Regions from separate parts of the Methylomonas stagni genome, predicted to be linked through region 2. Evidence: riboswitches for the same ligand, from Rfam matches in the RefSeq annotation. Region 2 holds a riboswitch; each other region holds the start of a gene.
What was found. A riboswitch is a leader RNA that binds a small molecule or an ion and turns the genes downstream of it on or off. The one in region 2 is predicted to bind cyclic di-GMP.
Positions count from the first base shown of each region.

Region 1: linked by a shared signal. The riboswitch ahead of ACP4CD_RS00485 (hypothetical protein) and the one ahead of ACP4CD_RS13580 (esterase-like activity of phytase family protein) in region 2 are both predicted to bind cyclic di-GMP.
Region 3: linked by a shared signal. The riboswitch ahead of ACP4CD_RS08415 (PEP-CTERM sorting domain-containing protein) and the one ahead of ACP4CD_RS13580 (esterase-like activity of phytase family protein) in region 2 are both predicted to bind cyclic di-GMP.
Region 4: linked by a shared signal. The riboswitch ahead of ACP4CD_RS09955 (VPLPA-CTERM sorting domain-containing protein) and the one ahead of ACP4CD_RS13580 (esterase-like activity of phytase family protein) in region 2 are both predicted to bind cyclic di-GMP.

Region 1 is NZ_CP189557.1:99,713-107,615, forward strand. Features, by position in the region: gene ACP4CD_RS00465 (cytochrome c peroxidase) at 1-85, shown strand, start outside; gene ACP4CD_RS00470 (VPLPA-CTERM sorting domain-containing protein) at 191-985, shown strand; gene ACP4CD_RS00475 (PEP-CTERM sorting domain-containing protein) at 1,269-2,375, shown strand; gene ACP4CD_RS00480 (VPLPA-CTERM sorting domain-containing protein) at 2,757-3,536, shown strand; cyclic di-GMP riboswitch class I at 3,579-3,661, shown strand; gene ACP4CD_RS00485 (hypothetical protein) at 3,789-4,793, shown strand; gene ACP4CD_RS00490 (fused MFS/spermidine synthase) at 5,120-6,688, shown strand; gene ACP4CD_RS00495 (DUF1566 domain-containing protein) at 6,843-7,903, shown strand, end outside.
Region 2 is NZ_CP189557.1:2,929,891-2,937,793, reverse strand. Features, by position in the region: gene ACP4CD_RS13585 (hypothetical protein) at 92-736, shown strand; cyclic di-GMP riboswitch class I at 1,343-1,421, shown strand; gene ACP4CD_RS13580 (esterase-like activity of phytase family protein) at 1,459-2,937, shown strand; gene ACP4CD_RS13575 (hypothetical protein) at 3,064-3,210, opposite strand; gene ACP4CD_RS13570 (hypothetical protein) at 4,791-5,444, shown strand; gene ACP4CD_RS13565 (hypothetical protein) at 6,122-7,369, opposite strand.
Region 3 is NZ_CP189557.1:1,794,246-1,802,148, forward strand. Features, by position in the region: gene ACP4CD_RS08405 (hypothetical protein) at 1-1,462, opposite strand, end outside; gene ACP4CD_RS08410 (VPLPA-CTERM sorting domain-containing protein) at 1,459-2,235, opposite strand; gene ACP4CD_RS08415 (PEP-CTERM sorting domain-containing protein) at 2,332-3,150, opposite strand; cyclic di-GMP riboswitch class I at 3,252-3,328, opposite strand; gene ACP4CD_RS08420 (MlaD family protein) at 3,850-4,842, opposite strand; gene ACP4CD_RS08425 (ABC transporter ATP-binding protein) at 4,839-5,630, opposite strand; gene ACP4CD_RS08430 (MlaE family ABC transporter permease) at 5,633-6,802, opposite strand; gene ssb (single-stranded DNA-binding protein) at 6,827-7,297, opposite strand; gene ACP4CD_RS08440 (MFS transporter) at 7,329-7,903, opposite strand, start outside.
Region 4 is NZ_CP189557.1:2,158,709-2,166,611, reverse strand. Features, by position in the region: gene pntB (Re/Si-specific NAD(P)(+) transhydrogenase subunit beta) at 1-310, shown strand, start outside; gene ACP4CD_RS09980 (hypothetical protein) at 506-1,630, opposite strand; gene ACP4CD_RS09975 (ArsR/SmtB family transcription factor) at 1,855-2,193, shown strand; gene ACP4CD_RS09970 (arsenate reductase ArsC) at 2,220-2,699, shown strand; gene ACP4CD_RS09965 (ArsI/CadI family heavy metal resistance metalloenzyme) at 2,725-3,168, shown strand; gene arsB (ACR3 family arsenite efflux transporter) at 3,193-4,251, shown strand; cyclic di-GMP riboswitch class I at 5,149-5,272, shown strand; gene ACP4CD_RS09955 (VPLPA-CTERM sorting domain-containing protein) at 5,311-6,072, shown strand; gene ACP4CD_RS09950 (hypothetical protein) at 6,137-7,744, shown strand.

The DNA.
Region 1 (7,903 bases), 2.2 Mb from region 2:
GGATGAGGTCATGGTCGTCCCGGCGGTTGGGGCGAGCGGATCGACCGAGCCGACCTTGCGCTTCGATCAGTTATTAGCGCAATAAAAATAGCCGGCCGCCGCCAGTGTAAATTGGGCCGGCGGCTAGGGAATAGTGAATTGGCAGCGGGTCTCGGTCGTCTTGACGATCCGTCTAAATAGGGTTCTAACAATGAAAATAGCGAATAAATACAGTCCGATTCCTTGGGTTGCCGTCGCGGTCGGGTTGTGCGGGGCGCAACCCGTCATGGCGGCCGCCACTCAAAACGCATCGGCGAATTTGAGTTACTCGGTGGCGAGCATCGTGAATCTGACCAATCCGGGAGATTTATCGGGTTTACAAATTGCGGGTTCGTTTCAACAGATCGATACGCCGGTGTATGATGGCGGCGATTACTCATGGTCCGATATCGTTGGAGACGGAAGTGTTAGCGCACAGAATCCAGGCTTGAGTGCTGCCGGTGCATTTTCTTACCGTTTTGCGGTGGACACCAGTTTGAACAGCGGAGCACTCAATTCCCATCATTTGGGCTGGTATGGGCTGGAGTTTACGAATCTCGGCAGCGATGTGTATTCGATCAGCGTGAGACTGGATTACGACTTGCAGGTTGCCGTTACCGGTGAAAACGGTACCGGTTCGGTGAGTGTCGATTATTTTAGTTCGGACGGGCAAACGCTAGCGGGATATGAGAGAGCGGACGCGTGGCTCGGCGCGCCGATCGCGGCGAGTATCGGCCAATCCGACGTCTTCAATTTCGAATTGGCGGCGGGCGAAGCTCAGGGGCTGTTCGCGGATGTTGTGATCGAAAGTCATTTGGAAGCGTCGCCAGTCCCGCTACCGGCGGCGGCATGGTCTTTTCTGGCCGGTTTGATGGGGCTTCTCGGAATCAAAAAACGCCGTTCCGAACATGGGGCGGCGCGGATCAGTCCCGATAACAGGGTTGCGCAATCCTGTCACATTCAATAGCCGAACTCGGTTAAAGGGTGCGGATTGGAATCGCTTACCGCCCGGTCTTGGCAAATTTTCAGGAACCAAGTGAGTCGGCTGTGTCAGCAGGATACGCAAGGAGTGCGTTAAATGCCCTAATAGATGCGGTATTTAACACAGTTTAGATTTGCTCGGGTGTTGTCGGGCCGGAATTCTCTAGCGGTGTTGTTGGCTTGCTATTTGCTTTAGTTTTAGGACTGGGTTGCTTACGTCCTTACTTGCAAGAATCGTTGAAATTTATCAATCCTTCAGTGGAGAACACATGAAAAATAAAATTTTTTACAAATCGAATGCCAAATCGGCATCTAAATTGGGTCTGGGCATTGCGCTGGCGCTGGCTGGCGTGGCTCAGCAAGCTCAAGCGCATGTCGAGTATTACGATCTCAATCAGGGGGCGCAGATTGGCGATCTGACGGCGGCCGGTAAGGTGCTTTCAACCGCGCAATACGGTGGCACGCCGGCGGCGGTATTGGCGTTGGGCGGTGCTGGGCTTACCCCGGCGCAGCGTTCCGCTAATGGTATTGGCTCCGCGCTTAGCGGCCAAAGCGACCGTCCCCTGAACGACCCTTCTCAATGGAATGCGGCTAATCAGGCCTATACCGGGGTTGGCAGCTTTACCAACGTCAATTATTCATCCGCTGCTAGTTCGGCGACGGTAGATGTGGACGATGTGACGTCTTATGGTTGGTACAACGGTACGACGGCGCTGCTCGGCGATAGTCACAAAGTCGACTTTTTTAACTTCCGCCTGGATCAGGAATCGAAGGTGACGATTTCCTGGACTGTCGATGATGGTACCGGTAACTACATCGATTCGGCCTTTACCTTATATAACGGTGTACTGAACTACCAAGCGCACGACGATGCCAATGAGAAGTTGAATCCGAAGACCGGTTTGGCAAATAGCACCAAGGTTCAGGACGCTCTCGACTCGGCGAATGCGCCGGTCGATGCTCAGGGTATCGCTTCTTCATTTCGCGATACCAGTTTCGCGACGATGGGGGCTACCAACTATGTCGGTCAATTCAATGCCTTGGCGAACTGGGGGCAAGCTAATGTCTCGGGCGACTGGGGTAATATCGAGTTTCGACAAGCCGTGAACGACAATAACCCGGCTGGCGGTGCCGGTACTTCCGCCAGCGAGACTATAGAGACTCTGACCTTAATTCTGGGTGCCGGCAATTACACAATTGGGGCTTCCGGCGCGGTGAATCCAGCCGATTTTAGTCTGTCAAATCTGCATGGTCATTTGGAGTTCTCGGCTGTTGCTACCGCAGCCGCCGTGCCGGTGCCGGGTGCTGTTTGGTTGTTCGGTACTGTCTTGGCTGGATTCGTGGGTTTGAATCGCCGCAAAGTATTATTTGCCTAAATTTCCGACTCGGAAAGCTCGATATGTAACCGATGAATAAAAGACACAAGGATGTGTTATCGGTTGTGAACGGCCCGAAAGGGCCGTTTTTTTTGCCTATGAAAGCTGTTCTTGAGCGGGAGCTTGTCGAGGAAGGAAAGTTGTGCGATTTGCCGATATTATTATTGTAAATAACATAGTTTAATTATTTTACCTGTGTCTTCCCCAGGCTCTATGCGGGAAAAATGCATGGCATACGACTTGCATCCGTACAGGCTAGCTTAGCCGACGAAGTATAGAAAAGATTTTTGGATTGGCTATTGTGTTGTCGGACGATTGATGAAAGTTGGTTTTCATCGGCACGGACGTTGGATCTTTTTACTTGGGGGATTTATGTTGAATATGAATAGGTTTAATTGGGCGGCGCTAGCTGTCGTGTCGCTGTGCGGTTTGTCCGGACAGGCGCAGGCGCATGTCGATTACGCGGATTTAAGCGATCCGATTTCGTCGCCGGGTGGCATCAATGGTGGAACGTTTACCAATTTCGGTTGGCATAACGGTACCGAGGCGGTGTTGGGCGATAGTCATTCGTTGGCCGGCGGGACATTTTTTAAATTTCATCTGGACCAATCTTCGTTAGTGACCATCACTTTTAGCGATATCAGTGGAACAGATGCGTTGAATCCGGCATTCAGTTTGTATTCGGGGCTTTTCGCGGCTGAAGCGCACGACGATACGACGGTAGACCCGTTGAACCCTAAAGTATTGGTTTCCACACCAACGCCGCATGTCGTCAAGTTGGCTTCGCCGGTGGATAACGGGGTGTTGTCGCCGTTTCGCGATACCGAGCACGTCGAATATCGCGGCCAGTTCGATGCGCTGGATTCCTGGAGCATGGCCAATAACAGCGGCGAATGGGCGGTGATTCAATATCTGACTCACGTGGGTCCTGCGGGAGGCAATTCGGTGTCGCTGGTGAATTATCTGTTGGGCGCCGGCGATTATACGATCGCGGCCGGCGGCGGAACGGTTTATGACGCTGCAACCGCGCTGGAGGGTTTGGACGGCCAGATTTCCTTAAGCGTGACGGCGGTGCCTTTGCCGGCGGCAGTATGGTTGTTCGCTCCGGTCTTGGCGGGTTTGACGGCAACGGCAAGGAAACGCAATAGCGCCAAAGGTTGACTTTCGTTTTGGGAAATGAGGAGAAAACAGGACGTTTTGCCAGGGATGGTTCGCCACATTCGCCGCGAGGCGAAGCCGGAAAGCCACGGGTCCTCTTAGGGGGAAGGGACGGCCGGGTTGCAATCGATGTAAGGGACGGATTTGGGGTTCACTGCGAATTCAAGGTCTGTCAGAGGGATAATAATTATTACGGTAAAAATAACTATGAAAAAAATGACTTTAAAAGCTTCGGTTTTAACGTTAGTTGGCGGTATGGCATTAATGTCCGGTCAAGCGATGGCGCACGTGGGTTACGGTTCCGCTTTGTACTGGGGCGCGGGCACTTACGATCCGTTGACAGGTAACACCCAAGGCGCGACAAGTACCTATGGCGCTGCGGCAAACTTTACACCCACCGTATCCAGCAACGGCGGTTATCTGGCCGGTTTGAACCCGGATTCCTTGGGTAATACTCACGACATCCGCTTCCGTTATTTCATTCTGGAAAAAGACGCGAATGTTAGCTTCACCATTACCGGTACAACCAATGCCAATGGTGCAAGCACCTTGAACCCAGGCTTCTCGTTGTACAACGGCGTGGTTCCAGCTTCCTCGCACGACGGCGTGGGCGATGTCGCTTCAACCGCGGCTGATCCCGATACCGCCGCCTATTTGGCGGGAGCGCCTGATTTTGCTTCTTGGTCGCCGTTCGCGGGTGTCAATGACGTTCGCGGTGGCGCGGCGGCCGGCACAGCCGCTAACCCTACCGGTTTGTGGGGCGTGTTCGATACCAACGGCAGTATTACCACAGGCAACAATGGCACTGCCGGCGCGACCGATACCCATGGCCCGAACTATTTGGGTAATTTAGATACTGCTAAGATCGCAACGATTACCTATACCGGCAAATCGGGTGCGGACGCCGCGGCGGGTTCCAGCTTCACCAACTCATCAGGCGGAACTACTGGCGTTTTAGCGGCCGACGGTACGGTGGATAACAGCGTGTCTTGGAATGGCTTTTTGCACGCCGGCGTCTATACCCTGGCAATCGGCGGCGCCAATGTCGCGGATTACACCCAGTTGTTCAACGACATCGTCAACGGCGGCGCCACCGCCGGTAGCCAGTACGCGGCAGCCTACACAGCCGACCGTTTGGCCCGCGGTTTGACTATCAGCAACTTCAGCGTAACCACCGTTCCGGTTCCTGGTGCGGTTTGGTTGTTCGGTAGCGCATTGATGGGTTTCCTGGGCATGAAACGCCGCGCGCGTAGCGCTTAATTCAAGGAAGGTTATCGGCTTGCTTCGATAACGCATTGGCGGGATGCCAACCATTCGCGAGCGCTCGCCCCAGGGATTGGGGCAAGCGCTCGTTTTTGTTTTGATGCCATCGGGCCGGTTTGTGACGCTTAAGGATGCCGCTTTAAATGATATTCGATGGCCGAGGCGTTTTTCTTTAGTCGCCGGCATACTGTCGATTCGATGCCGGCAACGGACGATTTGGTTTTTCGCGCTTATAATGCCCGGCCCGATTACCGATCGAGTACTTGTTAGGACGTTCGCGGCGATCAATAGGTTTTTACTTCTTACTCAAAGTTTGGTCAGTCATGTCTGAAAACGGTTTAACCGATTCTAAAGCGCGGAGCGGCGCATTGAGCACCGCCGCGTTGTTTGCCCTGGTGACGCTTAGCGGCGGCGCGGTGATGATATTGGAACTGCTGGGTACGCGCATTATCGCGCCGTTTTATGGGGTCAGTTTATACGTTTGGACCGCACTGATTTCGGTGACGATGATCGCGTTGGCGATCGGGTATTACCTGGGCGGCTATTTGTCCGATCATTATCCGGCCTTGCGGCTGGCGCATATTTTGGCGCTGGCTTCGGTAACAACGGCGCTGATTCCGTTTCTCGGCGGTCCGGTAATGACGTGGACTAATCCGCTGGGAATACGCGGCGGCGCGTTTGTCAGTGCGTTGTTATTGTTTACGCTGCCGCTGACTTCGTTGGCGATGGTCGGGCCTTACGTTATCAAAATGGCCACTCGCGACTTGCGGGGTGTAGGCCGGGCAGTCGGTTCGGTGTATGCGGTCAGCACCGTCGGCAGCGTGATCGGCACTCTGTTGCTGGCTTTCTATTTATTGCCGGAATTCGGTACCCGCGCGATCGTGTTCAGCTTGAGTCTGGCGTTATTAGTGGTGGTGATCGGTTTACTGGTTTTCGACAGGCCGGCGCCGTCAACGGGTGGGGCGACGTTTTCGGTGGTATTGGTGGCCGCGCTGACTTGTACGTTGGCGGCGAACGGCTATGCCAAGACCGTCAAATCGGTCGGCGGATTTAAAGTGTTGCACGAACAGGAAAGCATCTACGGCTGGGTTAGAGTCGTCGACGACGAGCGCAAGGGCTTTCGCTTGCTGTTGTCCGATTCTTCGGTGCTGAGTGCGGTCGAAAAAGCCCAAGGTCGCAGTTTGCTGGGGTATCAGGTGATATTGGGTTTGGTGCCGCCGTTGTTCAGACCCGAGGCCAATCAAGCCTTGCTGATCGGTTTGGGCGGCGGCCATGTTGCTCGCGATTTAAAAGCTAAGGGGCTGACGACGGATACGATAGAAATCGATCCGGTAGTCGCGGATGCCGCGAAGCAGTATTTCAATTTTCAGCCGACCGGCGAATTTTTGGTGGGCGATGCGCGTTACGAAGTCAAAAAGCTCAATAAGCGCTACGACTTCATCATCCACGACTGTTTTACCGGCGGTTCAGAGCCGACACATATGCTGACGGTAGAGATGTTGAGCGGCTTGAGAGCGATGTTGAACGAGCAGGGTATTCTGGCGCTGAACTACGTCGGCTTCACGCAAGGCGAAGGCGCGAACGCGGTGACCTCGGTTTATAAAACGTTGGCCAGTCTGTTCCCGAATATTCGCGTTTTCACCACCGAAAAAGGCGAATTCACCGATTTTATTTTTCTGGCCTCTCGTGGGGGCATCGAATTCGATCGCAATAAGCCGGAACTCGCTCGGCCGATTCAATGGTTGTCGGAGCACGAATATGCGATGACCGATGCCGACAGTATTCTGATTACCGACGATTATAATCCGATGGAAAGCATGCAGGTCAGGAAGGCCGAGAGCTACCGGAAAATTTTCATGGAACGAATCGCACCCGAATTATTGTTGCTTTAATACCGAATAACCGTTTGATCTCGCCGAATCGTCCGCAGGAATGACGCTTCGATAGCATAAAGTAAGCTTGGCCGTGGTGACTATGAATCGATTTTTGACTGGTAAAGTTTGGTTTCGCTTAATCTGGCTCGCTGTGTTTTTGATGGTGGGGCCCGTGAAGAACTGTTGGGCCGTTCTGTCCGCCAGTGCGGGTTCGAATCAGACCGTGCTCTACAACGCGACCGTCACGCTGAGCGGCAGCGCATCGGATGTGACCAAGGCCGTCAAGCGCTGGCAATGGCGGCAGATCAGCGGCAAGAAAGTCAAGTTGCGTAACGCCAATCGCGCGTCCGCTAGTTTCGTTAGTCCGTCGGTTACCGGGACGCTGAAATTCATGTTGACCGTCACCGACAAAGCCAAGCCCAAGGCGTACGCGGTCGTCAGCGTCACGGTCGTGCCGAATGCGCCGGGTTTGACCCTGGTTTCGCAAAATTTTAACGCCAATCAGGCGATAGCCGCCGGTCAGACCCAGGTGTTGACTTGGAGCGTGCGCAACGACAGCGGCTACACCTTGTGCGCGAGGGAAGGCGGCATCAGTTCTTGTAAAATTGCGTTGGTCGCTGGGAATGGCACCGGTGGTCTGACCTATACAACAATTCAGCCGGAGAGTACCGATGATTGGGCGAACGGCGTTACCAAGGACTTTTCGGTGAGCGCGATAGCCCCGGCGACGATACCGGCCGGTAGCTATCAACAGGCTTGGACCTTCAGTTACGACAGCGGCCAGAGTTTACCGATCACCGGCAACGACAGCGGATTGTCAGCGCAACTTTCGGTGGCGCCCATCGTCAGCGTTTCGTTGCTGAGCGCGTATTACGGTAGCGACGCGTCAGACACTTACCATGCCGGCGATTCGATCACTCAAGGCACGTCTAAGGTGCTGAATTGGGTTGTGAAAAATAATAGCAACACCTCGCTCGACAGCGTCGTGCTCGCGGCGGGTGCCGCGACCGGCAACTTGCAGGTCGCGGCGATCTCGCCGGCGTCGGTCGCCAGTTGGGCGAGCGGCGAAAGTAAGACCTTTTCGGTGACGGTGACCGCTCCCGCCGACGATTTAGGCGGAAGTCATGCGTTAAACTGGAATTTGAGTTACGGCGGCGGTACAGCGTTGACGTTGGATAATAGTCAGCAAATCGGTTTCAGTTTGCAAACGCCAAATCCGAATATCCATTTGGT
Region 2 (7,903 bases):
TGGATTACCGCGATGTACTTTGGTCTAATGTTGCTTGCTTTACCGACTCCGTAAACTGTGACGCAAGTTTAATCATTCAGGAGTTAAATTCATGCAAGTCGTAAAATCACTTCTGCTGGCCGGCGTTGTTGTGTTGTCCGCAGCCAGCGTATCGGCGGTCCAAGCGAGTACCGTTTTAACGCCGGCTTCGGCAACCGTGATCAACCATTCGGTTGCGGACGGTTCGTTTCAGGACGTTTACAGCTTTGCGATCGACAACGCCTATAGCGCCTACAACTTGTCCGGCGCCTTGAGCTTTCAATCCATACAAACCGTGGTCAGCTTGACTAGCGATTTTGCTTCACCGTTGGTGACGAGTACCACTGGCGTCGCCAGCGCTAGTGTCGAGCTGCTGGATTCGTCCGCTGCTCTCGTTGCGACCGGTTCGTTGAGTTCTTTCTCGAGCCCGTCCGCGCCGACTTTGGTTTCTTTGCCGATCCCCGGTTTCCCGTCGTTCTATCAAGCATTGTTGACGACGTTCAATACCATTACGTTGAACAACGTCCCGGTAATCGGTGCGGGCAATTACTTCTTGAAAGTGCAAGGGTTGGCATTTAATAGCGGTACGTATACCGGTAGCTTGAGCGTATCGCCCATCGTGCCCGCCACTGTACCGTTGCCGGGCGCAGCGTGGGCGTTCCTGACCGGTTTGTTGGGCGTATTGGGTGTGCAACGCCGCCGTTCATTGAAAGCCTAGGCTTACGCATTGCTCTCCTAAAAAGCCGGCGCTAATGCCGGCTTTTTTATGTGCGGCATATTGTCGCTGGTTCACGGATTGAGCTGAGACGTAAGCGCCCGCCGCCAAAAACCAAGCCGCGCAAATCGAATGTGGTCTCGATGTAATCGAGCTTGCAGGCCTACCAAACCAACCTTCGGCAAATGGAGGGGGCATCCGATCATCAAACCCCGGTTGGCGGTCGGCAAAATGACTTTCAAGTCGCCGGAAACCCTCCGCAACCGATGGCTGAACGCCGAAACCTCGATTCCAATGAGGCTATCAACCTAAAAAGAGCAGTTTGGCGATGAAAAATTCCGTTCGTCCTGAGCTTGTCGAAGGGCGCGCGGGATTTTTCATTCACCCGTTTGGCAAGTGTATTGCGAGCCGTCCATGCTTCGACGTTGCTCAGCACGAAAGGCCCGCAATACACACCAACTGCCCTTTTTAGGATCAAACCAATCTTCCGTCAATCGAATACGCCTCGATTTCACCGAGGCCGCCAGAACCGATCAGCGACGAATCAAAGGTAGAGGCGGATGTTGGCTTGTTGTCATCGCTTTGCAATATGTAATTATCAAAATAACTCGATGTTAAAGCCAAACCCATCGCAAGGTGGGGACGGAAAACCACGGGTCCGTTTTGTCGCGATAGCCGAGTTGCCATGCTGAGCAACTCTCACTAAGACACTAACGGAGACCCCGATGTTAACGAAGTCATTATTAGCCGCCGCCATCGCGGCCGCCGCTTTTTCCAACGCTGCCAGTGCGTCGATCGCTTCCGGCGACCTGATCGCCATCGGCAGCTTGTCCGGCAGCGGTGCGGGCTTGAACGCCGATTTATCGGGCTTGACCGGCACCCTGGAAAACGGCGTTGCCGCGAATTATTTGGGCGGCATAGGCTCCGGATTGGCTTATGCCGGCGGCAATATTTTCATCGCCACGCCGGATCGCGGCCCGAATGCGGTCGCGTACAACAGCGGTTTGGACGATACCGCTTCGTACATTTCCAGATTTCAAACCTTGAGTTTGGACTTGAGCACTAACCATTCCGGCACCGGCTTGGCATACAATTTGGCACCTAAATTGGTATCGACCACATTGCTGTCCAGTGCCACCGCTTTAAATTATGGCGCAGGCGTCGGCAAGCAAATCGACGGTGTCACGCCGGTCGGCAATGGCGCGCCGGCTCTGAACGCGGCGAATAACACCTACTATTTCACCGGCAGATCGGATAACTTCGGTTCCGCCAATCCATTGACCGGCATTCCCGACGCTTCGTCCGCCAACGCCAGCAACGCCCGCTTCGATCCGGAAGGCGTTCGCGTTTCCAACGACGGCAAAAGCGTGTTTATTTCCGACGAATACGGTCCTTATGTTTATCAATTCGACCGCGCAACCGGCCAACGCATTCGCGTCTTCAATCTGCCGGCCAATTTGGATGTAGCGAAATTGAGTCCGGTCGGCAAAACCGAAGAAAGCAACACCAGCGGCCGCGTCGATAACAAAGGCATGGAAGGTCTGGCATTGACGCCCGACGGCAAAACCTTGGTCGGCATCATGCAAGCTCCTTTGTTGCAGGACGGCAAAAAGTCCGGCATCGACCGCATCGTGACCATCGACATCGCCACCGGCGCAACCCATGAATATGCCTATCAATTGACCACGGGTTCCGGCGTTAGCGAAATCGTTGCGATCAACGACCACGAGTTTTTGGTGGACGAGCGCGACGGTAGCGGCCTGGGCAATGGCGACAGCGCGGCGGTCAAGCAATTGTTTAAAATCGACCTTAGCGGGGCTACCGACATTTCCGCATTTTCAGGTAGTACCGCCGCTTTACAAGCCACTGCGGTGCCGAAGACGCTGTTCTTGGATGTCGTGAAATCCCTGAATGCCAACGGTATCAGCAGCGACAAGATTCCGGCCAAACTCGAAGGCGTGTCCTTCGGTAGGGACATTACCGATGGCGGCGTGCTGTATCACACCTTGTTCGTCGCCAACGACAACGACTTTTTGCCTAACGTTGCCGGCACCAACCAGTTTTATGTGTTTGCGTTCGCCGATTCCGAGCTTAACTATCAGGCTCAGCAATTCTCGGCCGTGCCGGTACCCGGAGCGGTTTGGTTGTTCGGTAGCGCGTTGATGGGCTTTGTAGGTCGTTCGGTGCGTAAAAACCGCTGCTGATATCAATTATTAACCCGGTATTTAAATACCCGTTGGCTTTGATTTTATCAGAGGGCGTGCCTTCATCTAGGGTTTGGACAGGTTCAGGATGAACGGTCAAGGCCGTAGGGTACGCACCGCGTACTTTTAGAAGCTCATCGTGGTGGCGGAGATCATGCGGTATGCGGTGCGTACCCTACGTTTCCAATACCAATACCAATACCAATGCCATACGAAGCGCTGATCGGGCAAGGGGGTGATCGCTTCGCGCGGAAATTTGTAGATTTTTGACAAGACTGAACTACACTAAAAACCAAGGGACTAGAACGATACAGCGATTCCGTTAACGATCTTTATTTGTCTAGATGACGAGGAGGTTTGCGACAGTGTCTTCAACTTATATTTTGCACCCGGTCGTAAAGACCTTTATTGATTCGTAGAATCAAAATACCGAGAGATACCAACGAACCCCGAAGACTTAAAATCTTCGGGGTTTCGTGTTTTTGGGGGCTGGCGCGGGAGAGATTACCGGTACGATTTCGGTCTCTCGACCCGATCGCGGGTATAGCTGACAGAATTGATAGGCGTATTACGCTTTTGAACCGTTAATCCCACCCATCAAGCGGGATACGGCGCAGCCGATCGTACATAACTGAAGCCGTATCAAGTAACGCTTATTTCATAAGCGGCCTCGTTTAGCAAGCTAAAGGCCATCCTGAATTTCGCAGCTTGGTTACGTCGAATGGTATCTTTTTTCTGATGGTTAATTGGATTCGGCGTCTTGTCGGCCATAAGCCCCATTGTGCCGAAAAGGTGTTCTGCGATACCATGAAGACAGATTTAAGTTGTTAGATTGGATGGCCGGTCGATGTGTATGCAACGTCGAGGAGCGGCTGGTAAGGCTGTATTCCGACAGAGTCCTATTGAAGACTGTAAAGTCCTTGGATGCCTGCTTTTGCGACAATGTTGGGGCCGCCGGGCGCGGCAGTCCAGATGCTTGGTTATCGCGGCGGGAGTAAGTCTTCCAGATAAAGAGGCCGACACTTCGCTGCTTCAGCGTGTAGAACGTGCTGATTGCAAGACCATGTTGCCGCAGTCGCCTGCTCAAGCTCGAACGCTGTTGCTGTTTGATAAGCGAATAACAACAAGTCTGAATGTATAGATGGCTCTCAGTCCAGCATCCACCCAGGGACGCGACACCGAGAACACATGCTAACTTTTTGTAAGGCGCTTATATGCTGTCGTGGTTCATCAATCGCTTACGCATTTAAGTTCAAGATATGTGATTTGAAAAGATGTCCTTTGGAATGGATTGGAGCTACTCATTCTAGCGCTTCAACTTATTCGAATTTTATGTTATAAACTGAAAATTCATTTTCTACAGTTGTTTATTTTAATAAAAAGCTAGGGTGGTTTGATTTCAATCTTGGCCGGTTAGGTTTTATCAACTGGGGCTTAGGGTGAATTATATTCTCACGGAATTCGTGCGTTAGACGAGGGCGTTTTCTGATTGGTATTTGGCTTGATTGTCATGAAGTGTACAAGCGAATCACTCAAGAGTTCATGGCGAAGCTGCGAGATGTTTGTTAATGTATCGGGCTAGTTGGTACGGGATATAAACCGGTACTTTATTTTTGCTGACGGATTTTGATAAGAATACAGTGACAATATAGATAAGCCGTCGGTTACTTGTCAGGGTATTTAGAGCAACCGAGCTTATAAACTACATGCTATTTTAATAGTCGGTTTTACCAGGAATTAAATTTTTTATATGTTGCGCTTCTTTTTATAGCTGGTGGGAGCCTGGTATTGGGTGGCGCGTGCTACATAAAAAATCAATTTTTTAATCATGTGGCGATTTTATGGAGGATTTTATGAAAATGATGGCGCTTAATATTTATGCGGTAAGTCTTTTGTTTTTTGCCATCCCGGCGTGGAGTATAAGCGTGGTGGATGCGGGTCTTGATCCGACGATTACTAACGAATATATTGTCGATGAAAATTTAAGTTCGATGACTTATTTGGATAGTTCGTCATCTCCTCAGACTCAAGGACTCTCTGGGTCGTTTAAGGTTAATTTTGCGCATGCCTATTGGGTTTTCGATGTTGATGATGACATCGCTACACCGGATGCTTACCTGGTAAACGATTATGGTGTTTTCTTTTGGGAGCCATATATATCTACTGAGAATCACGTGTCAGCAGGTCTTCAATTCCCTATTTATACCACTTTTAATGTTGAGCCGAATTCTTTGGAAAACGGTTCTGCGTGTAATGTTCCGTATGGGCTGTGTAATTATTATTTCGATTTTAACCAATACGAAATACCGAAGCTGACGGGCTTTATACAAAATGGAAAAATTATCTTGGATGGCTTTCAACCAAGTGCGCTAGGTGGATACTCTTATCATATTGAAGCTTTCGCTGTGCCGGTTCCGGCTGCATTTTGGTTATTTGCCTCAGGGCTATGTTTTGTTCCCAGAACACGGCGTCTATCGCTACTTTGCTCAGGGCGAACATGCATTTAAGGAGATGGGCATTCTGGAACTATGCCTGAAAAGTCGGTATTTTGTGAAAGATTTTCGGCAATCCCTAGCCTGAAAAATCGGGAAAATTGACGCGACTTCCAATGTTTCCGACGAGTCCAGCTGGGCTCGTTATTCCACAATATGGGCGTAAAAATTGGATTTTCGAATGACTTTATGGTGTGCCGCGATGCTTTCCGGGTTTTCTCGATTCTAAGCGAATAACAACAAGTCTGAATGTATAGATGGCTCTCAGTCCAGTATCCACCCAGGGACGCGACACCGAAAACACATGCTAACTTTTTGTAAGGCGCTTATTTGTCCGTCTGGTTAGGTTTTGGTAGAAACCGAACGACATGGGTTAAAATTGTCTGACTGAATTGGCAGTGTATGCATGTTGAGCTTGCCCGCTCTACTATGTTTTAATTGTGTCTCCCCAGAAGTTTGTAGATTTTCGATAAGATTGAGCTACACTTAATACAAAGGGACGGGAACGATACAGCGATTTCGTTAACGATTTCCAACAGCCTAGATGGCAAGGGGGTTTTCTACAGTGTCGCCAACTTATACATCTGAATCCGGTCGTTACGACCTTTATTGATTCGTGCAATCAACATACTGAGCAAATACCATCGAACCCCGAGCGCGCAAAGCCCTTGGGGTTTCGCATTTTAAGCGTCCTACGGTGTCAGATAATTGATGGGGCTGGGCTCCTTGTCCCGCCCAAACGGGCTGACAAATGTTTGGGTTGTGCGCCGGGTTGCGGATTTGAATGGCTTCCGACGCATGAAGCTGAATGCGTTGATTTTAGCATTCGTGCTATTGAAACTGGCTATCCCGATCAAGCCAAAACAGAACAACCAAGCTGCAGATGGAATTGGGACAGTTGCCGGTGTTAATAGAAAGGCATGTGATTCTGTCGACGTATAGGGCTGACACGTGCCTCTAAAACACCAATAACTAGTGACTTCTCTATCGCCTCGCCCCACAATTTGGCCTAAATTATTAATCCCTAACGCTATCACAAGATGCCAACCTGTCGTTCCTGTTACCATCAACGAGTTAAGGTCAAGCATGACGTCGTTGTCAGTTACAAAGGCGCTTTGTATGCCGACAGAGGAATTCCAAGAAGAACCGACTACTTGGCCCGCATTATTGATATCGTAGCCCTCGCTAAAGCTATTCCCTTCGCCCAAAGCTAAAACGCCTAAATCTATCATTTGTCCGCTAGTGTCGGTAACAAAAGCATGCAGGCTACCATTGCCTGTATCGGAGGCCCCCGTCACTTGGCCTGAGTCGTTAATAGCATTTCCACGGCTAGAATACTCATATCCACCCAATGTACCCAAATCGGTCATGGAACCGTTGATATCGGTTCTAAAGGCGTGGTCCCCTCCAACATTCGGAACCAATTCTGCCCACCCAGTCACCTGTCCTGAGTTATTAATATCTTGTGCTTGACTTCGATCGCCGCCCAAGGTGCCCAAATCGGTCATAGACCCGTTTATATTGGTGACGAAAGCATGGTAGTTGCCAAGAGAAGTGGTATCCGACCATCCTACTACCTGTCCAATATTATTAATACCGGTTCCAGAGCTGATGGCGCCTCCTAAGGTTCCCAAATCGATTATTTGTCTATTGCTGTTGGTAACGAAGGCGTGGTACTCGCTATCTGGGGCTGTCTCAAACCACCCGGTTACCTGCCCAAAAGCATTGATGGCGTGCACGACGAAGTTATGATTTGTTGAATTCACACCCGTTCTACTTGTCTGTCCGGAGTCATTAATGTCTTCTGCAAAACCTTGCCCTAAATCCTGAATTCGATAGAGTAAACTTGCATGAGCCATATTGCCCATTGACACAGAGGCAGCAAGAAGACTTACTTCCAGAAAAAACTTCGCATGGTTTACTAGATAAAATGTAGCCATACATCGCTCCAAGATTAAATGGTATTTTACTTGCGGACTCAAGTTTCGATACTCAGCCGCCGAGCCTGCTAAGGCAATTAGCTTTTTAGCTCCGGAATTTTTCACGTAACGTAATAATTACTCGACATATCCTCCATTCCATCTGATCGCCAGTTGAAAATAATCTTAGCTCTAGTGCGTAAACTATGTCAATTTTATCTTGTAAACATTATGGTTATTGGGCTTGGCCTGTTGCATGAAACTATCGGTATTGCGTCGGGCAACGCGGAATAGGGCATTCGCCAGCGGATCTATCCACTCATTTGGCCGTTGAATAGCGTTATCTCGCGCCGCGCAAGCGACAATAGTGTTGGAATTTCTTTGACGACCTGCTTCAAGGATGATCTGCCATCAAAAGGTCGAGCCCATCGGAGGGATTCGTTGTCGTTATGTCGTGTGGGCGCAACGTCATTGAAAAGACTGCGTTTGGAGGGCGATGCCGCAGTCGATAACGACCGCCCTATTAACTCGCATTCAACCGGCGCTATCGTTTAC
Region 3 (7,903 bases), 1.1 Mb from region 2:
TCTCGCAAACGTCCGGAATGTGATTGGTATTGGTATCGCCGACGCGGCGCTCGGCGACGTCGGCGACGTCGGACCAGCCGTTGGCGTTGCAGTCCGGAAATACCTTCAGGTAGTAAACATCCTGTTCGCCGTTGTAGGTTGCGGTGTAGGCGACGCTAGCGCCGTCGGCACGGGAAACCAGCGTGGTGGCATCGCCGATTTTCAGCGAACCGTGCGGCGAGGCGATCGTCGTATCGAAACTCTGGCTGACGGCTTGATTCTTGGACCAGGTCGAGCCGCCGTCCCACGAGTAGCTGTAATAGAGTTGCGAAACCCGGTAGCTATTGCTGTCGCGAGTGTCGTACCAAACCGCGTCGATACGGCCGTTCGGCGCAACTCCCATCATTCCGAACCAGTTCCAATGATTCGCCGCTGGCGTATCGTCGTTGACCCGAATCGGTGCCGACCAGGTTTCGCCGCCGTCGCTGCTGCGGATAAAGTTAACGTCCAAGTTGTCCGGTCCCGACGGATCGACGGTGGCGAGCACGTACAATTCGCCTTGCCGGGCGCCGATTGCGGAGTTGACCGCCATTTGCACGTCGCCGACCGGCCCGTATTGATTCGGGTTTTGTCTGAACAAAAACAGCGGCGCCAAGCCGCCCATATCGATCTCGCGTACTTCGAACGTCGGCTTTTGGTTCGCATCGCCGGCATTCGTCGATTTGACGAAAATATGCTTGTGCAGATTGCGATCCATGTTTTCTTCGTCGAAGTACGGGTATTCCAAACGCCCGGCCATATATAAGGTACCGTCGCCACCAACCCGCATCGTGCCGAAGGTCGGATTCTCCGGCAGTTCGATCGGCGCTTCGAAACTGGCGGCGCGGTCCAGCGAACGGCTAAAACATTTGCCGTCTAGGCAGTCGCGCCAGTTCAGATAGACGTGCCCGTCTCCGGGGCCGCCGCTACGATCGACCGCTAGCTGTGCCTTATCGCCGCCTTCGCCATGAGCGTGGACCGGCGCCTCCCAACCGCGGCCACCGTCCAGCGATTTAATCACCTGAATGTCTTGAACAAAGGTGTAGGTCGGATCGAAATGCAGACTTTGGAAATAAAAATGGCCGAACGCGTCGACATCCAAGGTCGGATTGCTGCGTCCCTCGCCCGGGGTGATAGCGCCGCTAAAATGCCAACTCGCCCCGCCATCGGCCGAGTAGGCCCAACCGGCTTGACGAAACGACGACGCCACCGAGTCGAATTGCCGCCAAGCCGCGACAAGGTTGGTGGGATCGAGTGGATTGATCGCCAGCGCGGGCTCGTTAGCCGCGTCGCCGACAATATTATTGCCGTCCGAATCGACGTTGATTTGTATGCTGGCGTAGGCACCGAATCGGTGTGGCGCGTTCGCCGCGACCGCATTCGAGCCGGCCGCCGCGATCCACGCCGCGCTACTTAACCACGCCATCGCGGAAACGCGCGTCATAGATGGCGCCTCCGCATGCCAATGCGCGCCAAACCGCCCAAACCTGAAACAAATAGCCAAATCGAGGCCGGAACCGGTACCACCGAAGTATGCAAACTGATATTTCCGACGATAGCATCGCGGGTGCCGAACAAATGGTCATAGCCTTCGCCCAAACCCAGTTCGCCGCTCAAATCCAGCGAACCGTCGTGAATATCCAGCACGACATTGAACAAATTATAGGATTGGGAGCGAAACGACACATGATTGTACAAGGACCATGCGGAACGGCCGGATGCGCCATCCATATTGGCGGCGTCGTATTCCAGCGCGTAGTCGCCGGATAAAATGCGATTGAATTCTGATCCTGTATCGACCCGGAACCGAAACACGCCGGATAAACCAATGACGCCGGTAACGGTCGAGGCGAAATTGGCCGGATCGAATTCGATCGTGGTCGGTTTTGCGTGGCGCCCGGTCAGATTGGCGACATGCGTGCCGTTCACTGAAAACGTCAGGTTCTTAGCCGGAATTTCGGCGACGCCCGGCACGATATGATCTTCGAGAATTTGCGTGGCGGTGCGGCTATTCGCGGCCGGGGCGTCGAAAAATTCCTCCAAGTACATCGAAGGCGCGGCGGTCGCGTCAATCGCGATTGCGTCGGCGAGCGCGTCTCGATCGAGATTCACCACCATGGTACCGCCGGAAACCGTGGCGGCGGAAACAGGCGGCGATAACGCGGCCAGCAGTGCCGCGGCAACGAGCGCGCGCGACCCTATCATTTGAATATGCATAAATTTGCCAGAGGAAGTCATTTCCGTTGAGAGCCGATGCGCAAAATACCCGAACGACTTAGTCGTCCGGATATTCGGCCGGGTCAAGGTTGCCGGTTACGCGGCGATCGGTGCCGACTTGCGACGCCGCGATGCCAGCACGCCGAACAGACCGCTACCGAACAACCACGCGGCGGCCGGCAATGGAACGGCGGCGGGAACCGGCGAAATCAGACTGAAGGTGCCGGCCATGCCGGCGGAATTGGAACCGTCGCCACCGAATAAAAAGGCCGATGTGTTGGGCGACCACCAGAGCTCGCCGGTAAAGGCCAGGCTATCGCCGTCGGTGGTAATACTGATATTACGGGTGTCGAAGGTATTGGAAGCAAAACTGACGTTGTTGGTTAAGGTCCAACCGGTGTTGGTGCCGTTGTTTCGCGCGGCGATATAAGAGAATTTGTAGTCGCCGGACAGCAGCGTGCCGGTAAAGCTACCGCGCGTCATATACACGCCATCCAAACCGACCTGACCGCTCGCGGTCAAGCTGGAGGCGTTCAGCAGATGGTCTTGATCGGACGCCCAAGTCAACGTCGTCGCTTGATTACTGCGCCCGCTGCCGCCGATATAACCGGTCGGTATCCCGGTGCCCGCCAAACTGCTTGGATTCACGTCGTAACTTAATATGTTCGGCGCCGGATAGGTATTCGTCGGAGTCGCGACCATATCGTTCGCGGTCAAGGTGTCGGCCACCGCCTTATCGAAAAAATTGGCGACGTAGTAAGAGGTAATCGAACCTTCTCCCAAGTTCAAGCCGGCCAATAAGTCGTTTGGGTCGTTGAATGCGATATTGAACACACCGCCGTTCAAGGTACCGGCGTTGGCTAGATTGGTCGCCGCAAGCGCCGCCGCGGCAAACCAGGTTTTTCCTAAGGTCATTTTTTTGATCCATGAAATTGCATATTTAATTCCTATAGGCTTGAAAGATAGATTTTCGGTAGCCGATTCGAACGCTTCGAACCGACGCTTACTCTCGTTCGAGAGGCAACCCGGCTGTCTTGAACCAAGACCCAAGGCTTTCCGGCTCCGTCTTGCGGCGGATGTGGCAAATTTACCGTCGATACCGCACCTTAAACTCGGCTCGACTCTCGCGGCCTATCCTGATCCGCTCTTGCCGGCACGCTGTCCAGAAGCTGATTCCGAAAGTAATTTCCGGTGCGGCGAACAGACTCAAGCAGTTAGTGTGCCAGCCATACCTCGCTAAAACCGGGAAACGGTGACCGGCTGTCGGTGGCGCTATTGGAGTCCAGAACCGAGTCATCACTGCTAAAACCGGGGTACACAGAGAATCTGAACATCGTCGACTGCGGTCGACGGGGCGCATGAAAAGCAAACGGACAAACCCATTCGCCTATTTTTTGCTGAGTGATTTCACTCAATTAATCTCAACTATAGATAAGCTAAGTTATTGAAACAAAATTAAAATTAATATTCCTACCGCAAATGCCCAATGCACTTCGCGGCGTATAACATAATTTATTAAATTTAAGATTAATTGATGCCTAAAACCGGACTGACGCCGGAAAACATCGTTTCAGCGGGACCGGCGAAACGAGGGTGCCGCAAAGAGTGGGAAAGTTATTTGCCGTAAATCAAGGCTTGCGGCTGGCGTTCCAGCCCCTCGGCCAAGTCTTTGAGCGAACGCGAGGCGTTGCGCACTTCCAGCAAGGCCTGGTTCAGCGGCGCATCGGCGTCGGCCAGCGTCTCGACCGCATTCAGCGCGTGCCGCGATTCCTGCAGAACCTGGGTCGCGGCGGCCAGGCTTTGTTCGGCGGCGCGCAACACCGGCAGCAATTCCCGGTTGAAATCCCGCAGCGTGGCGCGGGTGTCGGTTAGCGCGCCGTTGGCGTTGCTCAGCAAGGGTTCGGTTTGCCGGTTCAGCGTCGCCATCAACTTTTGGGTTTCCTGTAAGGACTTCGCCAAGGCGGTCATCGATTGCCTGGTGTTATCCGACTGCAACAGATTGCGGATTTCGGTCAAGGTATCGGACAGATTTTTCAGGGTTTCCTCGACCGGCAATTGCTTGGCCCGATTGATGATTTCGTCGGCGGTGTTGCGGATTTCGTCGACCGTAGTCGGCACGCTGGGCAATTCCGGCAAATTTTTATAATCCAGTTTGACCAGATTGATCGGCTTGTCGCTGTAGAAATTCAAATCGACATACAGCAAGCCGGTCAGCAAGCTCTGGGTTTCCAATCGCGCCTTCAAGCCGGCTTCTATCATCCGTTGCGCTGCTTCCTGTTGCTGCTTTTTGGTGTGGCCGTGGCTCTCTTCGCCCGAGGTATTGCGCAGCAAGGCCGGGTCGATTTCAATGACCACCGGTTTGTAGATTCGGTCGGTGTCGGTTTCCATCACCAACGAAATCTCGCTAACGTTGCCGATCTGCACGCCCTGCAGCTTAACCGGCGCGCCGACGTTCAAGCCGTTCAAGGCCGAGTCGAAGAAGATCACGAAGCGATTTTTGTCCTTAAAATAATCGCCGCCGCCGAAAATCATCACGCCCATCGTCAACAAAGTCAGCGCACCGGTCAAAAACAAACCGATCGCCAATGGATTGGCTTGCTTGCTCACAGGCTACTCCGATTACGGCCACCGGCTTGCCGGGATACCGAGGCATCGCCGCGCGTCAGGAAACGCACGATATTGGGATCTTTGGATTCCGCCAACAATTGCTTGGGCGGACCGCCGGCAATCATCGTATGGGTTTCGGCATCGAGAAACACCGAATTGTTGCCGATCAGGAAAATACTATCCAAGTCGTGGGTGACCACGACAACGGTCGCCGACAAGGCTTGGCTCAAACTAAGGATCAGGTCGTCGAGCAATTTGGCGGTAATCGGGTCCAGGCCGGCCGACGGCTCGTCGAAAAACAAAATTTCCGGGTCCAGGGCCATGGCTCTAGCCAAACCGGCGCGTTTTTGCATGCCCCCGCTCAACTCGGACGGATAATAATCCTCGAAACCGGCCAAGCCCACTAGTGCCAACTTGTACGACACGATGTCGCGGACCTTCCGGGCCGGCAGGCTGGTCGCCTCGGTAATCGGCAGCGCCACGTTTTCGGCCAACGTCATCGAACTGAGCAAGGCGCCGCTCTGAAACAACACACCGGTGCGCTGCAGAATGCGCTGGCGACCGGCCGGATCGGCGGCCCACAAGGCTTGATCGCCGTAGAATACGTCACCGGCGGCCGGCGCCTTCAGGCCTATCATGTGCCGCAATAGCGTGGTCTTGCCGCAGCCGTTGCCGCCCATCACGACAAACACGTCGCCGCGATTGATCGTGAAATTCAGGTTGCGCTGAATCACGAAATCGCCGTAGGTCATCGTCAAATCCTTGATCGTGATGCAGGCATCGGCCATCGCTAAATTCCCAGGCGATTACAGATTATCGTCATCACCGAGTCGGCGACCACGATGAATACGATCGCAGTCACCACCGCCGAGGTTCCGGCATCGCCGACCGCCGACGCGCTTCGGCCGCATTGCATGCCGCGCATGCAGCCGGACAAGGCAATCAAAATTCCGAACACCGAGCATTTGACGAAACCGATGATAAAGTCCTTCATCTTGACCGCGCTGGCGGTGCGGTCCAGATATTCGGTCAACGACACGTCGAAAAAATTCACGGTGACCAAGCCGCCGCCGACGATACCCATCAAATCGGCATACAAGCAGAGCAAAGGCATGATGATAATCAAGGCCAGCATTCTGGGTAGTACCAGAAAAGCCATCGGGTCCAGATTCATCGTTTTCAATGCGTCGATTTCGCTATTGACGTGCATCGTGCCGATCTGCGCCGCATAGGCGGCGCCGGTGCGGCCGGACATGATAATCGCGGTCATCAGCCCGCCCATTTCGCGGGTCATGCCCAGACTGACCAGATTGGCAATGTAGATTTGCGCGCCGAACAGCGACAACTGCACCGCGCCGACGAAGGCCAGAATCAAACCGACCAACAGACTGATCAACGTGACGATGGGCAGGGCCGACGGGCCGCATTCCTGGATATACAACCACAAATCCTGACGGCGGAAATGCGCCTGACCACGCACGGCGGCCAAGGTGCTAAGCGTCATGTCGCCGACGAAGATCAGCATCTCCTTGGCATGCCGGACCGCGGCGGCGGTTTCGGCGCTCAGCGCCTCGCTCCAGCGCATTTTCCGGGTAACGCGTTGGGCGTCCAGGCGTTCCGGCACCGCGTAAACCAGCGCCAACAAACCTTGCAACGGTGCCGGCAGCGTAGCTTTATCGACCGCCAACCGTTTTCCGGTCGCGCAGTCGATAATTTTGATCAACTCGGTCACCAGCAGGCTGTCCCAGCGGCCCAGCTCGGCCGTCGCGAAACACAATCGCTGGCCGGCTTCTAACGCCTTGACCCGCGCCAAGATCGGCTCGATGTCGGCCGAATCGGACTGCAACAGCCAATCGCCGACGAAGGCGACTTCCAAGCCCGCCGACGTTACGTTCGCGGCGATCGAGGGCGGCCGTGAAGCAGCGGCGTTGACCGGCGGAATAGCGGGTGCGGTTGTCACCGAGACGAGGGATGCCTTAACCGATTAAAACGGGATATCGTCGTCGAAATCGTCGTAAGACGCCGGCGCCGATTGCGGACCGGACGACGAAGACGGCGCTGAAGGACGCTGATCGTAACTGCTCGGCGGCGGCGTATTGTTATCGGAATAATTAGCGGTTCCGCCGCTGCGGCTACCGAGCATGTTCATCGATTCGGCGACGATTTCGGTGGTGTAACGATCCTGGCCGTCCTGCCCCTGCCATTTCTGGGTACGAATCCGGCCCTCGACATAAACCTGGCTGCCTTTTTTCAAATACTCGCCGGCGGTTTTTGCCAGGCCGGAGAAGAACACGACCCGATGCCATTCGGTCTCTTCCTTGCGGTCGCCGGAATTGCGATCCTTCCAGCGGCGGGTGGTGGCTAATCGTATCGTGGTAATGGCATCGCCGCTCGGCATATAACGCACCTCCGGGTCGGCCCCGAGATTTCCGATCAGCATGACTTTATTCAGCATGGTTTTCTCCGTAAAAAAACTAAGCAGCGGCTCAACGCCATTGCTGTAAAAATTGGTTCAAATCGTCCTTGTTCAGGCGCTGACTATCGACTTTCAGATAGGCGGCTTGTTCCTCGAAATGCAGACGAACTTCCTCGACACCGACGATGTTCAGCAGTTGTTTGGAAAATTCGCCGCTTTGCTCCGGCGACACGTTTTTCAATGGCAACAGCAAATTGGCCCAATAGCGCGGCGGCGACATGAACCAGGCAATCGCTATCCAACTGGCGGCGATGCCGGCCGAGAACAAGAATACCGAGGCCGGGCCGAATTCGCCGTACAGCCAGCCGCCGGCCGCGCCGCCTAAAAAGGCGCCGATGAATTGGGCACTGGAATAAATGCCCATTGCCGTGCCCTTTAAATCGCCGGGCGCGGTTTTGGAAATCAGCGACGGCAAGGTCGCTTCCAACAAATTGAACCCGCAGAAAAAGATCCACAAACAAGCGATCAAGCCGATCAACTCGCCGTGCAGCAGCACAAAGCCGAGATTCGCCACCAGCAAGGTCGAAATGGCCGTCAGAAACACGCCCTTCATCTTGCGCTTTTTCTCGGCGATGATGACAAACG
Region 4 (7,903 bases), 770 kb from region 2:
CAAGGTGCCCTACGACATCGTGCTGGAAATGGACGAGATCAACGACGACTTCCCGGAAGTCGATGTGTCTATCGTGATCGGCGCCAACGACATCGTCAATCCGTCGGCCTTGAACGACCCCAACAGCCCGATCGCCGGCATGCCGGTGCTGGAATGCTGGAAGGGCGGCACCACCATCGTCATGAAACGCAGCATGGCCTCGGGCTACGCCGGCGTCGGCAATCCGTTGTTCGTGCTGGAGAACACCCGCATGCTGTTCGGCGACGCCAACGACCGGTTACAAGCTTTGTTGAAAGCCTTGCAGGCTTAATCTGAACGGCCGCTGTCCGGACCGCGCTGATCGGCGGGCGGGCGCGACATTCGGTAGTAGTCCCGACCGGCACCGGTGCCGGTCGGGACTATCGTCATTCCTTCTCTTCAATGCGAGCCGCAATCCGTGCCAAATACGGTCTGCGGCTTACTCCCGCCTTAGTCGGCAGGCGCTGCCCCAGTCGAATGGGTTGATTTAGGGCGCGGCGGCGAGCTGTTGGTGCGGCGCGCAGGCCGGACAACTGACTTCCGCCAATTGGCCGCTATGGCGATGGCGCAAGGGTCGGGCAAGACCATCTTCTTGGTTCATGGACCGGTACAACCGGTTTTCCTCGGCTATGACTTCCCGCTCGTGTTCGAAAGGGTAAAGATTTTGCGCCATGCCGCCGCCGGCGATGAAATGGCCGCTATCCAACAGCATCAGTTTGGCGTGCAGCAGTTCGTGCAGCAGCGCGTCGGCCGGCGATACGCCGCAGGCCGGGTTGGCGTCGCAGCCCGGTTCGGCCAGTAATTGCGCGCCTAGTCGGGTATCGAAATAAATCGTCACGCTATCGACCCGGTATTGGTTGCCCCAGGCTTGCGCCTGCCAGGTGTTCTTGCGGTATTTCAGCAGCACTTTTTGTTGGTCCAGATCCCTGATTAGTGCCGCGACCGCCGGATAATGGGCGTAGTATGCCGCGATGCTCTCGAAATCGGCGGCGACGTTGGCCGGTTCGCCAAGTTCGGGGCGATAGGCGGTTTTCAGAAAATCCAGTATCGCGGCTGCCGCGTCGGCCGGCGCCGGTTGCGGATTCGCGACCTGTTGATAGGCGTTGGCGATGTCGGCGGCGCTCGGCGGTTGGGTTCTTCGCAACTTGATCAACGTATGGTTGGCTTCGTCTCGGCTGGCGATCGCCTGCATCGCGCCGGCCGGCGGCGCCACCAACTGCGCGGCGGGGCTTGGCGGAGGCGCGAGCAAGTCGTCGGCGCAGACCGCCCGCGACCACCCCAGCAAGCCGATGCAAAACGTCAATACCAAGCCGACCTCGCGGCGGCGGTTGCCGTGAGCCGGTGGAAAGTCCAACGAACGCCGGTCTTCTTTCAGGTATACGCCGTGCGCCTCGGCGATCGCCAGCAGTTCGCGATAAGCGTCCGCCGCCGAGACGCTCAAGTCGGCTCGACAAACCAGGGCGGCCTTGCCGTCGATGACGCAGGGATGCAGAAAATTGTGCGTCGGCCAGCGCTGGTACCAGTCGTTGAGTGCTTGGGCTAGGCGCTCGGGGTCGCGCGGCGGCCGGACGGCGGTTTGGTAGGCTTGTTGCAGCGTGCGGGTTTCGCTCATCGTGACCGTGGCATTGCTCGAATATTCAAGGGACAGCGCATTATAAAAATTTCCATAGACTCGCCACAAAATAAATGACCGTGAACGACGGCGCGGATTTGCCGTCGTTTGGCGGAGTCGTGCTTAAGGATTGCAAGTATCCGATTCGAGCCACTGCTCAGTGCCGACTTGCCAAACCCGAAAAAATATTTAGACTATACAATAATTATTGAATAGTTAAATCGATGGATAAGGAATCAGCCGCTAAATTGTTCGAATCTCTGGCTTCCGGTGTGCGTTTGGACGTGTTCCGGTTGTTGGTTAAACACGCGCCGCAAGGTTTGGTTGCCGGCGAAATCGCCGCAGAACTGGGTTTGCCGCCGACCAATCTATCGTTTCATTTAAAAGCCCTGACCCATGCCGGGCTGGTTGACGCCACCCAGGAAGGCCGCTTTCAACGCTATCGGGCTGATTTGAACCTGATCCGCGAGTTGATCGGGTATCTGACCGAGGAGTGTTGCGCCGGCAGCCCGACCGCCTGCTTCGGACCGGAGCAAATGGCGTGCGGCGACGGCGAGTCTTGAATCAAACCCATAACATGGTCATCCGTATGAACGTTTTATTTCTATGCACCGGCAACTCCTGCCGCTCGCTGATGGGCGAAGCGATCTTCAATCAATTGGCGCCCGAGGGCTGGCACGCGATCAGCGCCGGCAGCCGGCCGATCGGCCGGTTGAACGACGGTGCGGTGGCGATACTCGAAGAAAAAGGGATATCCACGGCCGGTTATTTCAGCAAATCCTGGAACGATTTGCCGGTGACCCCGGATATCGTGATCAGCGTCTGCGCCAATGCCGCCAACGAAACTTGTCCTGCTTATCTCGGCCCGGCCTTGCGTAGCCATTGGGGCGTGGACGATCCGGCGCATGCCGAGGGCAGCCCGGAGGAAATCAAAGCGGCTTTCGAAACCGTGTACGGCATTGTGCGTTACCGAATCGAGCGGTTTCTGGACTTGCCGTTGAATGAATTGAAAAACGATCCCGAGCGCTTCAAGGCCGAACTGGATCGCATCGGCGCCTTGTTACCTTAATCCCTCTCGCGGAGAAAACAGCCTTATGAAACGTTTCCATATTCACCTTGCCGTCGACGATCTGCAACGGAACATCGAATTTTACAGCGCGCTGTTCCAAGCCGAACCCAGCGTCGTCCACGACGACTACGCCAAATGGATGCTGGACGATCCGCGCATCAACTTCGCGATCTCCAACCGGGGCCGAGCAGCGGGCGTGGATCATCTCGGCATTCAAGTCGAATCGGAGCAGGCCTTGACCGAAATTCAGCAGGTGCTGCAACAAGCGGCGTTGCCCGTCATCGAGCAAAAACAGGCCGCCTGCTGCTACACCGAGTCGGACAAATACTGGACGGTCGATCCGCAAGGCGTCCCCTGGGAAGCTTTTCATTCGTTGAAAAGCATTCCGATATTCGGTAAAGACGCCGATTTGCCGACCGATAGCGCTGCGAGTTGCTGCGGTCCTTCGTCGAATTGCAGCCCTATCTGATCGAACAGTTCGAGGTTTTCCACGATGAATTTGCCAATCTGCCCGCAGCCGCGCTTGTCGTTTTTGGACCGCTTCCTAACCTTGTGGATATTTCTCGCGATGTTGCTGGGTGTGGGCATCGGCTTTGCGTTTCCGGAACAGGTGAATCGCCTGAACACCCAGGCTTCGGTCGGCACCACCAACGTCCCGATTGCGATCGGTTTGATTCTGATGATGTATCCGCCGCTGGCGAAAGTGCGTTACGAGGAACTCGGCGACGTGTTTCGTAACGGCCGGGTGTTGGCGCTGTCGCTGGTGCAAAACTGGCTGATCGGTCCGCTGTTGATGTTCGGCTTGGCGATCGGATTTTTAGCCGACTATCCGGAATACATGACCGGCTTGATCCTGATTGGCCTGGCCCGTTGCATTGCGATGGTGATCGTCTGGAACGAACTGGCGCGCGGCGATAACGACTACTGCGCCGGGCTAGTGGCCTTTAACAGTGTGTTTCAAGTGCTGTTTTTCGGGGTTTATGCCTGGTTGTTCGTCACCGTGTTGCCGCCGCTGTTCGGTTCGCCGGGCAGTTTGGTGGCGGTGACGATCGCCGATATTGCCCAAAGCGTGTTTATTTATCTGGGGATTCCGTTTATCGGCGGCTTCGCGACGCGTTGGCTGTTGGTCAGAGCCAATGGCAAGGACTGGTACCAGCAGCGCTTCGTACCCAAAATCAGCCCGCTGACGCTGATCGCGTTACTGTTTACGATCGTGACGATGTTCTCGTTGAAGGGCGAATTGATCGTGCAATTGCCGCTGGACGTGTTGCGTATCGCGTTACCGCTGCTGATTTATTTCGTCGCGATGTTTCTGGTCAGTTTCGCGATGGGCAAACTGATCGGCGCCGACTACGGCCAAACCACGACATTGGCCTTTACCGCCGCCAGCAACAACTTCGAATTGGCGATCGCGGTGGCGGTGGCGGTGTTCGGCATCGACAGCGGCGCAGCTTTCGCGGCGGTGATTGGGCCGCTGATCGAAGTGCCGGTCATGGTCGGCTTGGTGAACGTCGCGTTCGCGATTCAAAAGCGCTGGTTTGTTGGGCGCTAGTCCCGGCAGGCTTCGGCGTTCTCGCCAGCACCGGCTTTTTCGAACGATCGATCCCCCTGGAACCTCGGTTTCGGTCAATTTCTCGCAATTCGGCGTCAGCCGCCGCATGCCCTCTACATCCGGCCCTATTTCTCACTGGTGTTTCTCGGGCTGAGCTCGTCTAAGCCCGGACCGGCGTGCCCTTCGACAGGGCGAACGATATTACAAGAGCCGGGTTAATAGGTCCCGCTCCGGCGGGGAAGCACAAACACGCCATTCCCAATGCCACGGGCATCCTGACTTTGCAAGCTATAGTTTTCCCGTTTGGGAAACTCCGGTAGGCGGCGTTTTAGCGGCGACCGAGTGTTTAGCCGCGAATCGCCGATAACTGCGGTTAGCGCGTTTGCAACGCCGGGCAAAGTCAGTCCATCAGTGCTTGGTCCCCGCGACAGCGTCTAACGATTAGCACAGTTGCCCTCTCGCCGATATTCGTTTCCGGCCAATGTTAAGTCCTCCAATCGTTGGGCGGGCGGCCGATGCCGCACGCCAAATTCGACAGTCCATGTCGGATGCGCCCAATTTAGCCTGTTAGGTACGCGGTCCGTGGCGGCAACGATTCGCCCTTGAAAAACAACGTGCTGCGGCATTCGGCGATGTTTCGGCGTATCACGCATGTAATACATTTCACGATTCTTTAACAGAGCTGTAACGGAAACTTATTGATTTGTTTGGAATAATTCGCCGCAACTGAGATGGCAGGGAGCCGCGGATCTTGGTTGATGCGGAATTACAGGGAACAGGGAAGACCAGCGAAGGGAGCGGCAAGAGGAAGAAGGTAGGGAGTAGGTTGCAATACGGACACATGGTAGCGGGGATAGCGACACCACTCGAGGTGTTAGAAGTTTAGTGAGCAGGTAAGCGTGTAAAAGCCAAACTCGCCGCGAGGCGGGGACGGAAAGTTTCAGGTCTTGGCTTGGGTCGGTCGCCGGGGATGGCGGCGGGCGGTAGGAAGCCGACAAGCCAAGACGGCTGGGCTGTCACCTTATGTATTTTTTAAATCTTAAACATAAGGAAACCATTATGAAATCTTTAAACAAAGCCTTGTTGGCGGCGGCGATGTTTGCTGCCACCGGCGCGGCGAATGCGTCTATCAACAACACTAGCGCGGCTACGGTCGAAGCGTATTTGTCGGTATACGACAAAAGCCAAACCTTGACGTTCACGCTGGATTTGGGCGTGTTGATGAGCGATCTGATCGCCAACGTCGCCAACGACAGTTATACGCTGAGCTACAACCTGGCCGACAACGATATGTGGAACACTTTTGCCAGCGGTATGGACGCTTCGCAAACCAAGTTCGCGGTTGCCGTCGGTTACGGTTCCAAGCAGATGATTACCGGTATGGTCGAGATCCCCAAATTCACGAATTTGACTGTGTCGGCAAACACCGGAACGGCAATTAAAAATCACGCGAATGAAATTAACGGTGGACAAGTTGCGGATAACCCCGGTGCTACCGCAGCCGACTATGCGGCCAATCTGAGTTCGTTGGTGTACGACTCCGATACCCCGAAAACCGGGCAGCACAACCAATTCAACACCATCTTCACCGCAGTCAGCTTGGCTCAAGCCAATATAGCCTACGGCACCTCCGGCGATTTCTGGTACTACAACGGCATTCAGCCTCACACTCTGGCCGCCGGTAAATGGACCCTGGCCGGCGATCTGCTGACCTACGCTCCGGTCCAAGCCAATGTGCCGCTGCCGGCCGCGGTTTGGATGTTCGGCGCCGGCCTGATGGGCATGTTGCGCGCGACCCGCCGTAAATACGCCGCCGCGTAAGCGGTATTCGGAGCGGCGTTGGCGCCGCTCCGGTTTTCACGATTGATAACTCGAGGAACTACCCATGAAAAACTTAGTATTAGGCACCGCGATCAGTGCCTTGCTGGCCGCATCAGGTGTGCAAGCCGCCACCATCAATGATCCGATTCCGGTCGACGGCAATAACCTGCCGATCATCGACGCCAGCCAAACCAACGTGTTGTATCTGTCCGGCGCCTCCGCGGCGGTCAACTTTATCGAAAAGCTGATCACCGATTCATCGGTACCGGCCGCCGATAAAGTCTGCGACACCACTAAAAAAGTTTGGAAATACAAAGACAGCCTGACCGGTTCCGACCAAAACGCTTATTTGTGCACCCGCGCTACTACCAACAGCAATGTACCGACCAACAAGCCTTACATCTTGGTCTACAAACGCAGCGCCGGCGGTTCCGCGTTCGGCGTTAGCCCTATCATCGCCGAAGCCAACGGCGATACCGCCAATGCTACGATCGAGTTTTTGAAAATCAGCTCGGCTTGCACCTCCAACACCTTGCCGGTCGCCGGTTCGACGCTGGGCTTGATCACCTGCCCTTACGACTTGGCCGATGCTAGCAAATACAGCACCCACATCTCCGACTTCGGCATTTCCGACGTCGATCCGGGGCAATTTACCGGAAACAACGCCCCAACCGGCTATCTGAATGTGACTTCCGACGATGTCGCTAAATTGACCGTGAAAAGCGCTTCGGCGGTGACCTTCGGCGTGCCGGTCACCAAAAAACTGTATTTTGCATTGCAAGCCGCTCAAATCGCCAACGGTTCCTTGGCGGGCTGCGCGGTCGGTGCCGAAACCGAGGCCTGCATGCCTAGCCTGAGTTCGGCGCAAATCGCATCGATTCATGCCGGCAGCTGGGCGGACTGGAATCAATTGAAAGTGACCGGTTCCACCGGTTTGTACGATTGGGTCCAAGCTAATGCCGCAGCTTATTTGCCGGGTTCTTCGTTGTTGCACACCTGCCGCCGCGAAAACGGTTCCGGTACCCAGGCCCAATCCAACATTAAATTCCTGCACGATCCTTGCACCGAAGCGGCAGTCGCTACTTCACCGGCCGCAGACGCAGTGTCCTTGGGTTTCAGTGAAGGCGACGGCTATCCGATGATCCACGAGAACAACACCTCGGGTTCGGTCGGCAACTGCTTGGACGAGCTGAACGACGGCAGCAACGCCGCCAACGGTTTCAATAACACCTACGGTGTGCGCTGGGCGGTCGGTATCCAGTCTCTGGAGAAAAAGACCGCCGTATCCAGCAACTTCCGTTTTGTTAAAGTCGATGGCGTGGCGCCGACCCTGGCTAACGTGGTCAACGGCAAATACAAGGACTGGGCGGAAAACACTTTCCAATATTGGACCGACCACTTTTCCGACGCCAACCTGAAAAAACTGACCAACGCGATCATTACTTCAGCCGGCGCGCCGGAAGTGATGGCGGCGCTGAATGCCGGTTTCACCCACACCTTTACCGCTACTCCAGGTGCATTCTTGGCCGTACCGACCAGCTTTGCTCCCGAAGCCAACGGTGCGTTTAACGCCAGCCGTCCGGTCAATCCATACAGTCATGCGACAGCAGCCGCATCGACTAATGCCTGCCGCGCACCAACCATTTACAACAACGGCGATGCCAAACTGTAATGGTTGATTAGGGGCAATCCCGAACCAGGTCAGGGACGACCGCCTTAAAAAGTGACCGGGGCAGTCGCGGCAACGCGGCTGACCCGGCCGCTTTTTCGGTTTTAACGCGATTGCCATTTTCGGGGCGACGCGGTCGATTCGTAGCAGGCCGGTTGCCGG